DNA from 3 places in the Terribacillus sp. FSL K6-0262 genome. Region 3 is predicted to be linked to each of the others. Evidence: predicted binding sites of a transcription regulator. Region 3 holds the regulator's gene; each other region holds the start of a gene.
The links. Region 3 encodes Rex, which represses fermentation and respiration genes when NADH is low (regulators of the CRP and FNR family bind a similar motif). Its sites were predicted from a motif close to TTGTGAAATATTTCACAA; they were not measured.
Positions count from the first base shown of each region.

Region 1 (4,869 bases), 640 kb from region 3:
AATGATTAAAGCTACAGAAGTTGTAATGACCGGGATGAAGAATGGGTAGGGATACCGCTTATATAATTTAACACACATGTAATAAATAACGACTGTAACAAAAACTATACTGATTGCGAAGACTATTTGGTGCATGATTCTCTCTTCTTCCCTTTATTGATTTTGTTTTCCATGAACTGGCTTACTATTCCAGCTGAAATGATAGTTATGATGTTGCTCAACACTACCACTATTGTAAGGATAGCTCCATGGATGGAGAAAAAGGATGGATAGTCCATTACACCAACCATTGCAGGTATAAATAATAATGGAAAGATTGCTAACAAGAATCCCGCTCCATCACTGATGATGCTGACTGGAACTATTTTGTAGGACAAACAAAATAGCAATAGAATCAACCCAATGATACTTCCGGGAAGTGGGATATGAAGCAAACTGTGTAGTACAGTTCCTAGAATAGAAAAAACAGATAATATAGTAATTTGCAAAATAATACGTATTGCTATCATAAATAAATGAAGCCGTCCTCTTATTTACAAAGAAAAACAGCCTTCCCCCTCTCAAAACTAAATAGGAAAACGCTTTATTATTTGAATATTTTGTTGTATAGTACAACTATATACTTGTATTATACAACGAAAAGTTAATCTGTCAATCTTGTCAAGAGGAGGAGAACCAGAAATGCCATTCAAAGAAAGTAACAAAATTGAGCGTATTGAGTATGAAATGACCACATTAGTCAGAAGAGCTGTATATAAAGATAGCTCGGGCAGTAAGATAGGAGACTTGGACCGAGCCATATATCTTCTGCTCAGAGAACTTGAGGCACGTGGCCCGGCACGTTTGAAGGATTTGGCGGAATTCTTCAAGTTGGATACTTCAACCTTATCGCGTCAAGCTACTTCCGCGGAAGCTAAGGGCTTAATTAGTCGATTACAGGATCCGAATGACAAGAGAGGTAGCTTATTTCATATCACAGATTTAGGAATAACAAAATTAACGGAAGACAAAAAGAAGCGGAGTAGTCGATATCAAGAAATGTTAAAGAGTTGGTCAGATGAGGAAATTGATATATTCGGGGACCTTTTAATCAGGATGAACGAAATTCTTGCTGAATGACTAGAATAGCGTCTAGTTTTTAAAAATGTTCATAATACAGCCATATACTACATTTAGAAGTAGTTGACATAACCTTTTATCATAACTAACATAATAGCAGTGAGAAGATAAAGTTCTATTCTAAGTTGGTTATTATCTTAGAATAGAACTTTAAATAATATTAAAAATAGGAGTAGATGAAAGTGACATGGGTTTTTATAGCAATATTAATTGTGTTTAGTTTAATAAAGATTATTCCAGCTTCCCTACCTAGTTCAGTCGTAGAGAAAATTTTAAATAAATATAAGATACATCCTCAAATAACACCGGAGAACTGTAAAGTGAAATATGGTGATGTACAATTTATTGGCGGAAGAAAAGATGAAATTATACAATATTTTAATGATGCTAATTACCTTGAGAAGTATTATTTTGCACCTGAGAAAAATGGAGAGCCCTTGGTTATTTCCGTAACTGAAGGAAAAAGGTTTACCGAATACAGCCTGTACGTATCTTCAGATTATATTAATGTGTACAAGAAACAAGGTAAGAAAGAAATTGCCTACAGTATACGGTCTGCTCAATTACTAGAGATAGCAAGTTAGTAAAAAAATATAACATGTGTATCATGATATAAAAGCCTATTGCCAAAGAGTTATTTGGCAATAGGCTTTTAGTTTTTTTACGAATATCATTATAATTAACAGCCATTGTAAACATTAATATAGTTGCGTTTCCTGTATATGGTATTTTATCTTACAATAAAATACTAATTGATAACGATGTATGATTAATAAAATTTTTAGTTAGTTCTTCCTTATTTATTAAATTTCTAAGATTATCTATTTGAAGAAGTAATATCTTTAAAAATTCCTCTCTTAATAATTATTTTTGTTTGTTAACAAAGCTGTGACTATTACGCCACAATTTGTTCAACATTTCACATTCCGATACAGATAAGCGGGAGTATACTATAACAGGACATTGTGATGTATATCACATGGTTTCCAGAAAAATCTAGTAGAGAAAGAAGGCGGCAAAATGGATGTAGTAGAACTTTCACGAATCCAATTTGCTTCAACAACATTGTTCCATTTCCTATTCGTTCCACTAAGTATAGGATTGGCATTAATTATTGCAATCATGGAAACATTGTATGTTGTCAGGAAACAAGACAAATACAAAAAAATGGCGAAGTTCTGGGGACACTTATTCCTTATTAACTTTGCAGTGGGTGTCGTAACCGGTATCCTACAAGAATTCCAGTTCGGAATGAACTGGTCCGAATATTCCCGTTTCGTAGGGGATGTCTTCGGAGCACCGCTAGCTATAGAGGCATTGTTAGCATTCTTCATGGAATCTACTTTCCTTGGTTTGTGGATTTTCGGCTGGGATCGTCTGCCGAAATGGGTGCACGTGTGGTGTATCTGGATGGTTTCCCTAGGTACAATCTTCTCTGCATTCTTCATCCTAGCTGCAAACTCATTCATGCAGCATCCAGTAGGTGCAGTACTGCAACATGGCAGACTTGAGATGAGTGATTTCTTTGCAATTGTATCAAATGGTCAGCTATGGGTTGAGTTCCCGCATACAGTTTTTGGCTCCTTTGCAACAGGAGCATTGTTTATTACTGGTATTAGTGCCATTGCGTTGTTAGGTAAGAGGCACGTGGAGTTTTATAAAGAATCGTTTAAAGTTGCAATCGTAGTTGGTTTAATCAGTGGTATTGGTATAGCATTGTCCGGTCACGAGCAGGCGCTGTACTTAGTTGAAACGCAGCCAATGAAAATGGCTGCTAGTGAAGGGCTTTGGGAAGACAGTGCTGATCCGGCTCCATGGACTGTGATTGCTAATATTAATACCGAAGCCAAGGAGAATACAGGTGAGCTTAAAATACCATATGCTCTAAGTTTCTTGTCCTATGGAGAGTTTAAAGGTTCAGTTGAAGGCATGAATACCCTGCAGCAACGTTATGAAGATCTTTACGGGCCAGGTAATTACATCCCGCCAGTTAAAACTGCATTCTGGAGTTTCCGTGTCATGTGTGCACTTGGCGGTGCAATTGCTGTTCTTACAATCTGGGGTGCGTACTTGTATGCCAGAAAAAAACTTACTACTAGCAAATGGTATTTAAGATTGATGGTTATTGCAATCAGCTTTCCATTCATCGGAAGCTCTGCTGGATGGATTATGACTGAAATTGGGCGTCAGCCATGGGTTGTGTTTGGATATATGAAAACAGAAGATGCGGTTAGCGCGGGTGTTAGTGCTGGAGAAGTTTTATTTTCCCTCATTACCTTCTGTGTTTTGTATGTCATTCTATTTGCGGTCATGATTACACTATTTGTCCGTGAAATTAAAAAAGGTCCAAATCATGATATCGAGAAGACAGATCCGATAGCAGATCCATACACGAAGGAGGGTCAACATGCTTTCTCTTAATGAATTTTGGTTCATTCTCGTTGCTGTTCTTTTCGTTGGCTTTTTCTTCTTGGAAGGTTTCGACTTCGGTGTCGGGATTGCAAGTAAGTTTGTTGCCAAAGATGACTTAGAAAAACGAGCGTTTATCAATTCAATCGGACCATACTGGGATGCCAACGAAGTATGGCTCATCACAGCGATTGGTGCGATGTTTGCTGCTTTCCCTAACTGGTATGCGTCCATGCTAAGCGGATTCTATCTCTGTTTTGCCTTCATCCTATTTGGTTTGATTGGGCGTGGGGTTGCTTTTGAATTTCGAGGAAAAGTGGCGCATCCAACTTGGCGTAAAATATGGGATTGGGTAATTTTATTTGGTAGCATCATTCCTCCGCTTACATTTGGTATTATGTTCACTGCCTTAATACAAGGATTGCCGATTGATGAGAATATGACAGTTCATGCAAATGTAACTGATATTATTAATCTCTATACAGTTCTGGGTGGCGTAACACTTACAATGCTTTGTTTATGGCATGGACTTATCTTCGGTACACTAAGGTTGGTGGATAATTTGCGAGAGCGTTGCCGCCGTATTGCAAAGATATTGCTGCCAATTAACGCAATCTTGCTGATTGCATTTCTTGGGATGACATCTTTTAAAACAGATATGTTCAGTGTCCATAGCAATATTTTAAAATATTTATTTGTGGTGGGTGTTATAGTTTATATCGCATCAGCCTACTTCATCACACGTAAACGTGATGGCTGGGCATTCCTAATGTCAGGTTTGATCATGATCCTGCTGATTGCTTCCGTATTTATCGGATTGTTCCCGCGGGTGATGATTAGTTCGTTAAATGAAGCTTATAGTTTGACTGTGAAGACAGCTTCTTCAGCAGACTATTCTCTTAAGGTCATGAGTTATATTGCTTTGGGGCTTTTACCATTCGTGATAGGCTCTCAAATCTGGAGCTATTACGTTTTTCGTAAACGGGTTGATCATCGGAAACACATGGAATATTAAGTAAAATAAAAAATGGAAATTATGTACTGGTGGTTCTCCGCTATAAGCTGAAACTATTCTGGTTAAGGTAAAACAGTTTTCAGGGACCGCTAGTATCTATTCCACGATAGAAAACTCATTAAATATAATAATTTTATTGTTATATGTAATTTATTAACTAATCCGACACAAACTGAGATAGAATGGACGTTAATTAGGTCTATTATTATTAATATAATTACTAATACGGTTTCGAAATTTTGTGAAGTATTAAAATTATATTATTCTAAGTAACTGTATCTTACTTACCAAAGGAGTAAATTTATAATGCAGGTCTTACAAAAAAC
Region 1 covers NZ_CP150277.1:496,157-501,025, reverse strand. The annotation lists gene MHI54_RS02535 (LrgB family protein) at 1-135, opposite strand, end outside; gene MHI54_RS02530 (CidA/LrgA family protein) at 123-509, opposite strand; gene MHI54_RS02525 (MarR family transcriptional regulator) at 682-1,119, shown strand; gene MHI54_RS02520 (YfmQ family protein) at 1,296-1,703, shown strand; gene MHI54_RS02515 (cytochrome ubiquinol oxidase subunit I) at 2,140-3,540, shown strand; gene cydB (cytochrome d ubiquinol oxidase subunit II) at 3,527-4,543, shown strand; gene MHI54_RS02505 (fumarylacetoacetate hydrolase family protein) at 4,850-4,869, shown strand, end outside.
Region 1: MHI54_RS02515 (cytochrome ubiquinol oxidase subunit I) is a predicted target of Rex. The motif match lies at 2,027-2,044, and genes of this name have one in related genera.

Region 2 (4,869 bases), 1.5 Mb from region 3:
ATAATAGGCGATACCGATCGTCACAAGGATGAATGATAGAATGATGAACGCATAAAGCATGACTGTTCCTCCTTATACTTTCGAGAAGATGTTACTGTGATTCTCTTGATGGGATACCCCTGACTTTCTTTGGCCAAACCTAGCTGGATGTTTGGATCCGCTTCCTTGATTTTTTTGTTAAATAAATGGGTTTTGGTTTGTATCGAGGACTTTTCTGTTGTATCTTAAGCCAATGTCATGCTTTAAAAGGAGGATTAAAATGTCTTTAGCGAGCAGGCAGTTCAAGCCTGCGACAGTCATCGCCGTCCTTATGATCTGTGCTTTTGCCATCGGGACGACGGAATATGTAGTGACAGGGGTGCTCACCCATATAGCCCAGGACCTTGGAGTCACAATTGCAGCTGCCGGTCTTGTAGTCAGCATGTATGCGCTTGGTGTTGCGGTATTCGGCCCGCTGATGACGACACTTTCGGTCAAGCTGCCCCGCAAGCCGATGCTGCTTTTATTCATGCTGATATTCATCATCAGTAATATTATCAGTGCGACAGCGCCAAATTTTACGGTATTGCTCATTTCAAGGGTCACTTCCGCATTCATCCATGGTCCGTTTTTTGCATTGGCATTCGTCATGGCAAGTGAGCTGGTGGAGCCGCGCAAACGGGTCCAGGCAATCGCGGCAGTCAACGGAGGCCTGACGATTGCCATCATGATCGGGGTGCCATTCGGGGCCTACCTTGGTTCTCTCATTGAGTGGCGCCTTGTATTCTGGCTGATTGCATTGCTCGGGATCATAGGTTTCATTGGCTTGCTCATTTGTGCGCCGAATACGAAGCCCGAAGAAACCCCGCGCATCAAGCAGGAGCTTAGTGTGTTCAAGCATAAGCAAGTGCTGCTGACGATAGCCATCATCATTTTTGGATATTCAGGTGTATTCACTGCTTATACGTATATTGAACCATTGCTGCGTTCGGTCACCGGCTTTGGCGGTATAGGTATCATGATCAGTCTGTTCTTTTTCGGAATGGGCAGTGTGATCGGTAATTTTTCCACACCCAAATTGGCTGGAGGGAATGTGACCAGGACGCTTATCTATGTGTTTGCAATACTGACAGTGATCCTATTGCTGTTTCCGCTGGCAACGCCACATGCCGTCGCAGCTGTTTTGGTCATCGGCCTGTTCGGGGCAGGGGCATTCGGCACGACGCCTTTATTACAGTCGAAAATCGTCATGGCAGCAGCTGAAGGTCCGACAATCGCAGCAGCCACAAGTGTTTCCGCGTTCAATCTAGCCAATGCCGGAGGAGCTTATATAGGCGGGATCGTATTGGATGCAGGACTCGGATTCACATGGCTGACCGTCATCGGGGCCGGGATATCCATCATCGGCATACTATTATCTGCCATCAGCTTTCGGGAAGGGAAAAAAGAAACCGAAGCCGCTTAAACTATTGTAAGTCCTGATATATTCCTGCATACTAGAGTAAATTCGGGGCAGGGGGGAGCAGGACATGGATCCAGTGTTGAGAGATTTCAAGACCATAATCGAAACGGAACGGCTTATCATCAGGCAGCCGCTAATCGGTGACGGGAAAGCTGTCAATGAAGCGATCAAGGCCTCGTTGCCGGAGTTGAAAAGGTGGATGGCTTTCGCACAGGAATTGCCAGCACCAGAGGAAACCGAAGCAAATATCAGGCAGTCGGTTGCAGATTGGATCAATCGGACGAACTTGCGTATGCTCATCTTTCACAAGGATACGGGAAAATTCATCGGGTCCAGCGGTTTTCATGCCATCGATTGGGATATTCCAAAAGTTGAAATAGGCTATTGGATGGATACACGCCACACCGGTCGTGGTTATATGACCGAAGCCGTAGGGGCGCAGACGGAGTATGCTTTTACCGAGCTTGGTGTCCGGCGGATCCAGATACTCTGCGATGAGGAAAACAGTGCAAGCCGGGCCGTCCCGGAACGGCTCGGGTATAAGCTGGAGGGGATACATCATTGCGACAGCCTCCGTGCCGATGGAAAGACAGTCCGCAATACGGTGTATTACAGCAAAACCAGATAACGTATGGATTACCAATAAATGAGCATAAATTACATAAAACGTTCAAATTTTGTTCACTACTTATTCGTATTCTCTCTTTTTGCCGGTGTTAGAATGTAAAATGAACTGTTTACTTACCGGGCAAGTCTGGTCTTTTTGGCTGCTTTGTATTACACTAGTTTCTGGATTGTTGTCAGACACTGCCGATCAGGCAGTGTGATTATGTGTTTCCAGTTGAATTTCTGCAGCTTTTAGGTATTGCGGAAGGTTCATTGTGAAATACTTATCAAAAACCCTATTAAAGCGAAGGGGTCGTTTTCTTATGCAGAGGGAAAATGACACATTCGTGAACTCAGGTAAAGAAAGGAAGGGAAGCAGGCGCATGCTTAAAAAATTGAAACCCTTGAGTCTTCTGTTGTTCCTTGCCCTGCCGCTAATGCTCGCCGGATGTTCAACACCGGAAGTGCTCGATCCGAAAGGACCAGTGGCAAGTCAGCAAAGTGACCTTATTATTCTATCAATCATCTTCATGCTTACAATCGTTGCGGTTGTATTCGTACTGTTGACGATCATCCTTGTCAAGTACAGAGAAAGAAAGGATCACGATAAGTACAGCCCTGAATTACACGGCAGCACGCTGCTCGAGACGATCTGGACGATCATCCCGATCATCATCGTCATCATCTTGGCTGTCCCAACCGTCAGAACGATCTACTCATTAGAGGACGCGCCTGAGCCGAAAACGGCTGAAGCTGCGAATGAGGATCCGCTGGTGATCCACGCAACATCCATCAACTGGAAATGGGTATTCTCCTATCCGGATGAAGACATTGAAACAGTGAACTATCTGCACATCCCGATTCACCGTCCGGTGGAATTCAAACTGACCTCCGCCGATTCCATGGCTGCTCTATGGATACCGAGCCTGGGCGGTCAGAAATACAACATGGCAGGCATGCAGACGACACTATATCTGCAGGCCGATGAAGCAGGCGTCTATAATGGACGGAATGCCAACTTCACAGGAGAAGGCTTCAATGAACAGCGATTCAAAGTCTACGCTGAGGAAGAAGCCGATTACGATCAGTGGGTGGAAGAAGTGCAAAACTCCGCTCCGGAACTGACACAATACGAGTATGACAATCTTCTGATTCCTGGTGTATATGACGGAACAGCTGAATTCAATGGTACGCATTTGCAATGGATCGACCATTCCAAAGATGCGGAATACACATTGGAAGCATGGGATCGCCTAGGCTATGAGCCGAAGAATCCGCATGCAAAAGACAAATCTCAACATATCTTGCCTGAAGACGAAATTCCATACTATCAGCAAGACAATACTGTAGACTACTCGGATGAAGACATGGACTCCAAAGAACATGCACATGCGAGTCACGAGTAACAGAGAGAGGGGGAAGAGTTTTGGACTTAAAATGGAATGAGTTTATCATTACCGGCGACCCATTGATCCTGGGTGCACAGATCAGCATCTTACTCGGCGGTATCGCCGTTGTAGCTGCCCTTACTTACTTTAAAAAATGGAGTTGGCTATGGAAAGAATGGCTGACTTCCGTCGACCATAAGAAACTGGGTATCATGTATATCCTCAGTGCCCTTTTAATGCTTTTCCGCGGCGGTATCGATGGTTTGATGATCCGTACGCAGCTTGCTAAACCAGGGATGGAATTCCTGGATCCGCAGCATTATAATGAGGTATTCTCGACACACGGTGTCATCATGATTCTCTTCATGGCGATGCCATTCCTGATCGGTTTGATCAACTATATCGTACCGTTGCAAATCGGTGCGCGTGACGTTGCATTCCCTTATTTGAACAACTTGAGCTTCTGGACATTCTTTGTCGGTATGGCTCTATTCAACATTTCCTTCATCATCGGTGGTTCGCCGGATGCCGGATGGACTGGATATACGCCGCTTGCGACGAATGAATTCAGCCCGGGTCCTGGACAGAACTACTACGTGCTAGGTATCCAGATTGCCGGTATCGGTACATTGATGACAGGTATCAACTTCTTCGTCACCATCTTGAAGATGCGTACGAAAGGTATGACATTGATGAAAATGTCCATGTTCACATGGACGACTTTGATCACAATGCTGATCATCATCTTCGCATTTCCAGTGCTTACAGTCGCACTTGCTATGCAGACATTCGACCGTCTATTCGGTTCCGTACTCTTCACCTTGCAAGGTGATGGTAACCCGATGCTTTGGGTCAACCTATTCTGGGTATGGGGTCACCCTGAAGTATATATCGTTATTCTTCCTGCTTTCGGGATTTTCTCTGAGATCATCTCGACATTTGCAAGGAAACAGCTATTCGCCTATAAAGCGATGGTTGTATCGATTGTGACGATTTCCGTGCTGAGCTTCCTTGTATGGGTTCACCACTTCTTCACGATGGGTAATAGCGCAGAAGCGAACAGTTTCTTCTCTATTACGACGATGGCTATCTCGATCCCGACCGGGGTTAAGATATTCAACTGGCTCTTCACGATGTATCGGGGCCGTATCAGCTTTACCACACCGATGCTCTGGTCCCTTGCCTTCATCCCGAACTTCGTTATCGGTGGGGTGACAGGGGTCATGCTCGCGATGGCAGCAGCTGACTATCAGTATCACAATACGTACTTCCTGGTATCGCACTTCCACTATGTGCTGATTTCTGGTACAGTATTTGCTTGTTTTGCAGGTTTGATTTTCTGGTATCCGAAGATGTTCGGACATAAATTGAACGAAAAAATCGGTAAATGGGCATTCTGGATTTTCGTCATTGGCTTCAACGTATGTTTCTTCC
Region 2 covers NZ_CP150277.1:2,666,807-2,671,675, forward strand. The annotation lists gene MHI54_RS13595 (solute:sodium symporter family transporter) at 1-60, opposite strand, end outside; gene MHI54_RS13600 (MFS transporter) at 260-1,444, shown strand; gene MHI54_RS13605 (GNAT family N-acetyltransferase) at 1,509-2,069, shown strand; gene qoxA (cytochrome aa3 quinol oxidase subunit II) at 2,431-3,453, shown strand; gene qoxB (cytochrome aa3 quinol oxidase subunit I) at 3,474-4,869, shown strand, end outside.
Region 2: qoxA (cytochrome aa3 quinol oxidase subunit II) is a predicted target of Rex. The motif match lies at 2,321-2,338, and genes of this name have one in related genera.

Region 3 (4,869 bases):
CCATGAAAATCGTCAGGATCCAGCCCCCACTGACAGCATTGGCATCGAAAGTGGCAATCAGCGATGGCAACGCCGGATTAAGCATACTATTATTCAAAATGACAGTGAATGTCCCGAATAGGACAGCAACAACGACCAACCATTTGGATTCTAGTTTACCCACATGCATGCTCCCTACCGTTCTTTCGCTTTGCCGCGGTTGTCAGCGCTTTCTATTTCACGACCAATACTGGGCATTTCGCTCTTTTTATCACCTCGGTACTCACACTTCCTACCACTAGCTTTTGGAATCCGTTCAAGCCGCGCGTCCCAATGACAACCAAGTCAAACGCATCATTGTTGGCTTTATTGGCAATCATTTTTCCGGCATCGCCTCGTTCGATCGTACGGGTATAAGGGATATTCGCATTCCGAAGCTTCTCTTCATTAGGCTGGATGCGCAGCTCCCCATCACGATGCACATCATCGGGCTTCACCTGCTGCAGAACGATCTCACTATTCTTTATCTCCTGCAAAGCATTGACTACTTCAAGCTGTACAGGATGTGCACTTGCCTGACAGATTTTGATTACTTCCTCTGTCGCTCGGATCGAGTGCTCCGAACCGTCGACGGCCAAAAGAATCTTTTCGTACATAATAGCGCCTCCTCCAAAACCATGATAGTAGCCATTTCCCCTAAAATGATCCACACAAACGAGAAGACAAAAAAGCTTCGGCACCCGAAATTTCATTGTATGAAATTAACAATAACATTAAATATCCATTTGGAAAAGTATGAGATGATGGAGAAAAGATCGGGGGCTTACATATGATTGCCAAGACTATCAGTTTCATTGTTATATGCCTTTTGATTACCGGAGTGGTTGTCTGGACATTTGCTGCCTTCGATGAGAAGACAGTCATTAAGGATAAGATCGAACGGATAGAAGTATACAAGGCAGAAGCAGCAGAGCCATCAGAAACGATTACCGACAAAGGATACATCGAGGGTTTACTGAAATGCATCAATGAATGTGAGCGCGAGGAAATGAGCCAGGAGGCGTCCTACGCAGCTGCTGATGTGAACCTTATTTTATATGGAGAAAAGGCCGATTATGAAGTCGGCGTTTGGCAGCAGGCAGGGACCGTCAGCTTCGTCTATGATGCCGCTATAATCGATAGCGATTTGGAACCTTTCCCTGTAAAATAGAAAGCCGCCCAACCAAGGGGCGGCATTTTTTATCATTGGTTATCTATTCTCGATAATTTGCATCCGCTCATTGAACCTCGTCGGATAAGATAAAAAGCCCAGCATGATACTTGTCACGATTGCAGTTGTCAGCAAAAGAAACAGAATGAGCAGCTGGAACATGACTGCCTGGAGCGGATCGGCTCCGGCAATGATCTGCCCGCTCATCATACCAGGCAGCTGAACAAGACCTATCGTTTTTTGGCTCTCGATGGTGGGGATCGTGCTTGCCTTGATTGACGCAAGCAATGATTGCTGGATCGCTTGTTTCGGTGTACCGCCCAGTGATAAAATGAGCTCCATCTCCTCTTTTCTGGATGCCACTTCCGCAGTGAAGCGATTCAGGAACAAAATGCCCAGCACCATCGAGTTCCCTATCACCATCCCGCTTAACGGAATGATATATTGCGCAGTCGGCGGTGTGATCCGCAGCCCCAATAATATCCCTTGTGTCAGTATTTCAATAACAATGAAGGTAAGCACCAGCTTCCAGGTGATGCCTCTGATGGATGCCCCTTTTTTCCTGGCGTTTTGTGTTGCTGCACCGATCATCAGTGCCACCATCAGGAGGATATACATGATATTTTCCGAATCGAAGATGAACTGCAATACATATCCGACTGCAAACAGCTGGATGATGGAACGAATGGTGGCAACGAGTGTATCCTTTTCAAGTCCCAGCCGCAATGTCTTGGACAGAGCAAGCGGGATCAGGACAAATATCAAAGTAAGCAACATGGCTTGTACAGTCATTTTTCCGCCTCCATGACAAAGCTTCTGACAGCTTCATTCCCCGGATCATCCAATAATTCAATGGCCCCCGCTTCGGCAATTCCCCCATCCATCATGACCCAGACTTCATCGGCCACCGACTGTGCCTGCTGAAGGCTATGCGTGATCCAGATGACAGTGGTTCCATGCTCTTTATTGATCCGTTTAATGAGATTCTCGATATCCTGCTTGGAAACTCGGTCCAAAGAAGATGTGATCTCATCCAGCAGCAGGATTTCCGGCTTGTTCAGCAATGTCCGGGCGATGGAGACCTTTTGCTTTTGCCCGCCTGACAAATCCCTGCTGTTTTGATCCAATATATCCCGCTCCAGTCCCACTAACCTGGTGATTTGTTCTGCCCTGTCATTTGACAGCCCCTTTCCAGCTAACTGCAGCGGCAATTCCAAATTATCCCGGACACTGCCCTCAAGCATGATTGCCTGCTGGAGGACGACGCCCACATGACGGCGCAGGGCAACCGGATCATACTGTGCAATATCCTTTCCATCGATCAGGATGCTCCCGCTTGTTGGTGACAGCATACCATTGCATAACCGAAAAAGTGATGTCTTTCCAGCACCTGAGGGGCCAATGACTGCTGTAATCCTGCCTTTGGTGAAGCTGCCCGTTACATTGCGGATGATTTCATGCTTATTTATTTCATACGTCACTTTCTGTAAAGTGATGGCGGCTTGCTGGCACATTCTTTTACGTCCCTTCTTTTCCTGATACCTTTCCCCAGTCTAACCGAGTAAAACGCATTAAGGAAGTATGATCATCAGTGAATTTATGTAAGAAAAAACACCTCTGCTTGAGAGGTGCGGGAATTGGAATTAATAGTGCTTCAAAAAATAAACCAATGACTGCAATTCGATTGCCAGATCGATATGATGCACACGGATATTGCTGGGCACTGCGATACGCGCAGGGGTAAAATTCAGGATTCCGGCAATACCGCATTCGACAAGGCGGTCCGTGATTGCTTGGGCAGCATGCGCCGGCACCGTCAGGATAGCTGCGCTTACATTGCCGATATATTTCTCTAAGTCATCGATATGGTAGACGGGGACCCCGCCGATATTATGATCCACTTTTCCGGGATCGGTATCGAATGCCATTTCGATTTTTGTATTGTTATTTTTCGTGAAATTATAATGCAGGAATGCTGTACCAAGATTACCGACCCCGATAAGTGCCACTTTCGTGATCTCGTCTTGATCCAGTGTCTTCCGGAAGAAGTTCAGCAAGTACTCTACATTATAGCCATAGCCCTTTTTGCCAAGTGCTCCGAAATAGGAAAAGTCACGGCGGATTGTGGCCGAGTCGACTTTCACCGATTCACTGAGTTCCTTCGAGGAAACCCTTGTTTTGCCTTGCAGATGCAGGCTGTTAAGGAACCGATAATAAAGGGGCAGCCGCTTTGCCGTAGCTTTTGGTATTTTATTTTGATCCATATACATGCTCATTTTTCCTCCTAAAGCCTGCAGCTTCCAAAAGCGAACTTCGTGCAGCCATGCAGCTGGTCAAAAAGGCCTCTCGGACTAGAACAGCATGGTTCTGTTACCTTTTCTGAATATGACCAGCCCCATTCCGAGTAGACGGTATGATGGGTTGCAGACAGGTTCCCTTCCGGCATCTGCAAGGAGTTACAGATGCTGCCTGCGGCTTCGTCCTTGAATTGTTACGATATGATACTTTCACAAAGTACGATTATAGTTAACACCTTATTCTAACAGATAAGAGAAGGAAAGTCTTGTACAGATTCACAAAGAAGATGAGATTGGGGCATCTTGTCTCCATTTTAACAAATCCATTCACGATGTCCATCCGCATGAAAGCGTATACGCGCAGGAATTCGGCGCTTGCTACTGTTTTGTCACATAGGATACACTGATAGTATGAGGTGAACAAGATGATTTTATTGCAAGCGAACAATATTACAAAACTATTTGGCGCAGATGTCATTTTATCAAATATAAAGCTGGAAGTACAAACACAGGATCGTTTGGCCATCGTCGGTCGCAACGGTGCCGGTAAATCGACATTGCTGAAGATCCTGGCAGGGGAGTTGAGTTCTGACGAGGGGAATGTATTCCTGTCAAAAGATGCTACCCTAGGTTATTTGGAACAGCATACAGGCTTGGAGTCCGAAAAGAGCATCTTGGAGGAAATGAAGACCGTCTTTGCTGATTTGATCCAGCAGGAAGAAGAATTACGCCGTCTGGAAGCAAAGATGGGCGACCCCGATCTTATTTCCGATGAAGCGGCTTACCAGCAGCTATTGACGAATTATGATACAAAACAGCAGGCTTTCCGCCTGAATGGAGGCTATCAATATGAAGCGGATATCCGCTCCGTATTGAACGGGCTTAATTTCGGCGATAAAGATCTGTCCACCCCTATCGGTTCCTTGAGCGGCGGACAGAAAACCCGGCTTGCCTTAGGGAAGCTGCTGCTTCAAAAACCGGATGTATTGATACTGGATGAGCCGACCAACCATCTGGACATTTCCACGCTGGACTGGCTGGAAGGTTATTTGAGCAGCTATCAGGGAGCTGTCGTAGTCGTATCGCACGACCGTTATTTCCTCGACAAAACAGTCAATACCGTCATTGAGATAGCCCATAATCACTCTGTCCGTTATAAAGGAAATTACAGCAGCTATCTGGAACAGAAAGCTGCCAATTTTGAACGGGAAATGAAGCAATACGAAAAGCAGCAGGCCGAAATCAAAAAGATGGAGGAATTCGTCCAAAAGAATATTGCCCGTGCTACAACCACCAAACGGGCTCAAAGCAGACGCAAGCAACTGGAAAAAATGGAACGAATCGATCGTCCGCTCCAGGATGCATCATCTGCAAGACTCACAT
Region 3 covers NZ_CP150277.1:1,138,466-1,143,334, forward strand. The annotation lists gene MHI54_RS05790 (MDR family MFS transporter) at 1-163, opposite strand, end outside; gene MHI54_RS05795 (universal stress protein) at 213-635, opposite strand; gene MHI54_RS05800 (hypothetical protein) at 809-1,189, shown strand; gene fetB (iron export ABC transporter permease subunit FetB) at 1,229-1,981, opposite strand; gene MHI54_RS05810 (phosphate ABC transporter ATP-binding protein) at 1,978-2,703, opposite strand; gene MHI54_RS05815 (redox-sensing transcriptional repressor Rex) at 2,833-3,459, opposite strand; gene MHI54_RS05820 (ABC-F family ATP-binding cassette domain-containing protein) at 3,912-4,869, shown strand, end outside.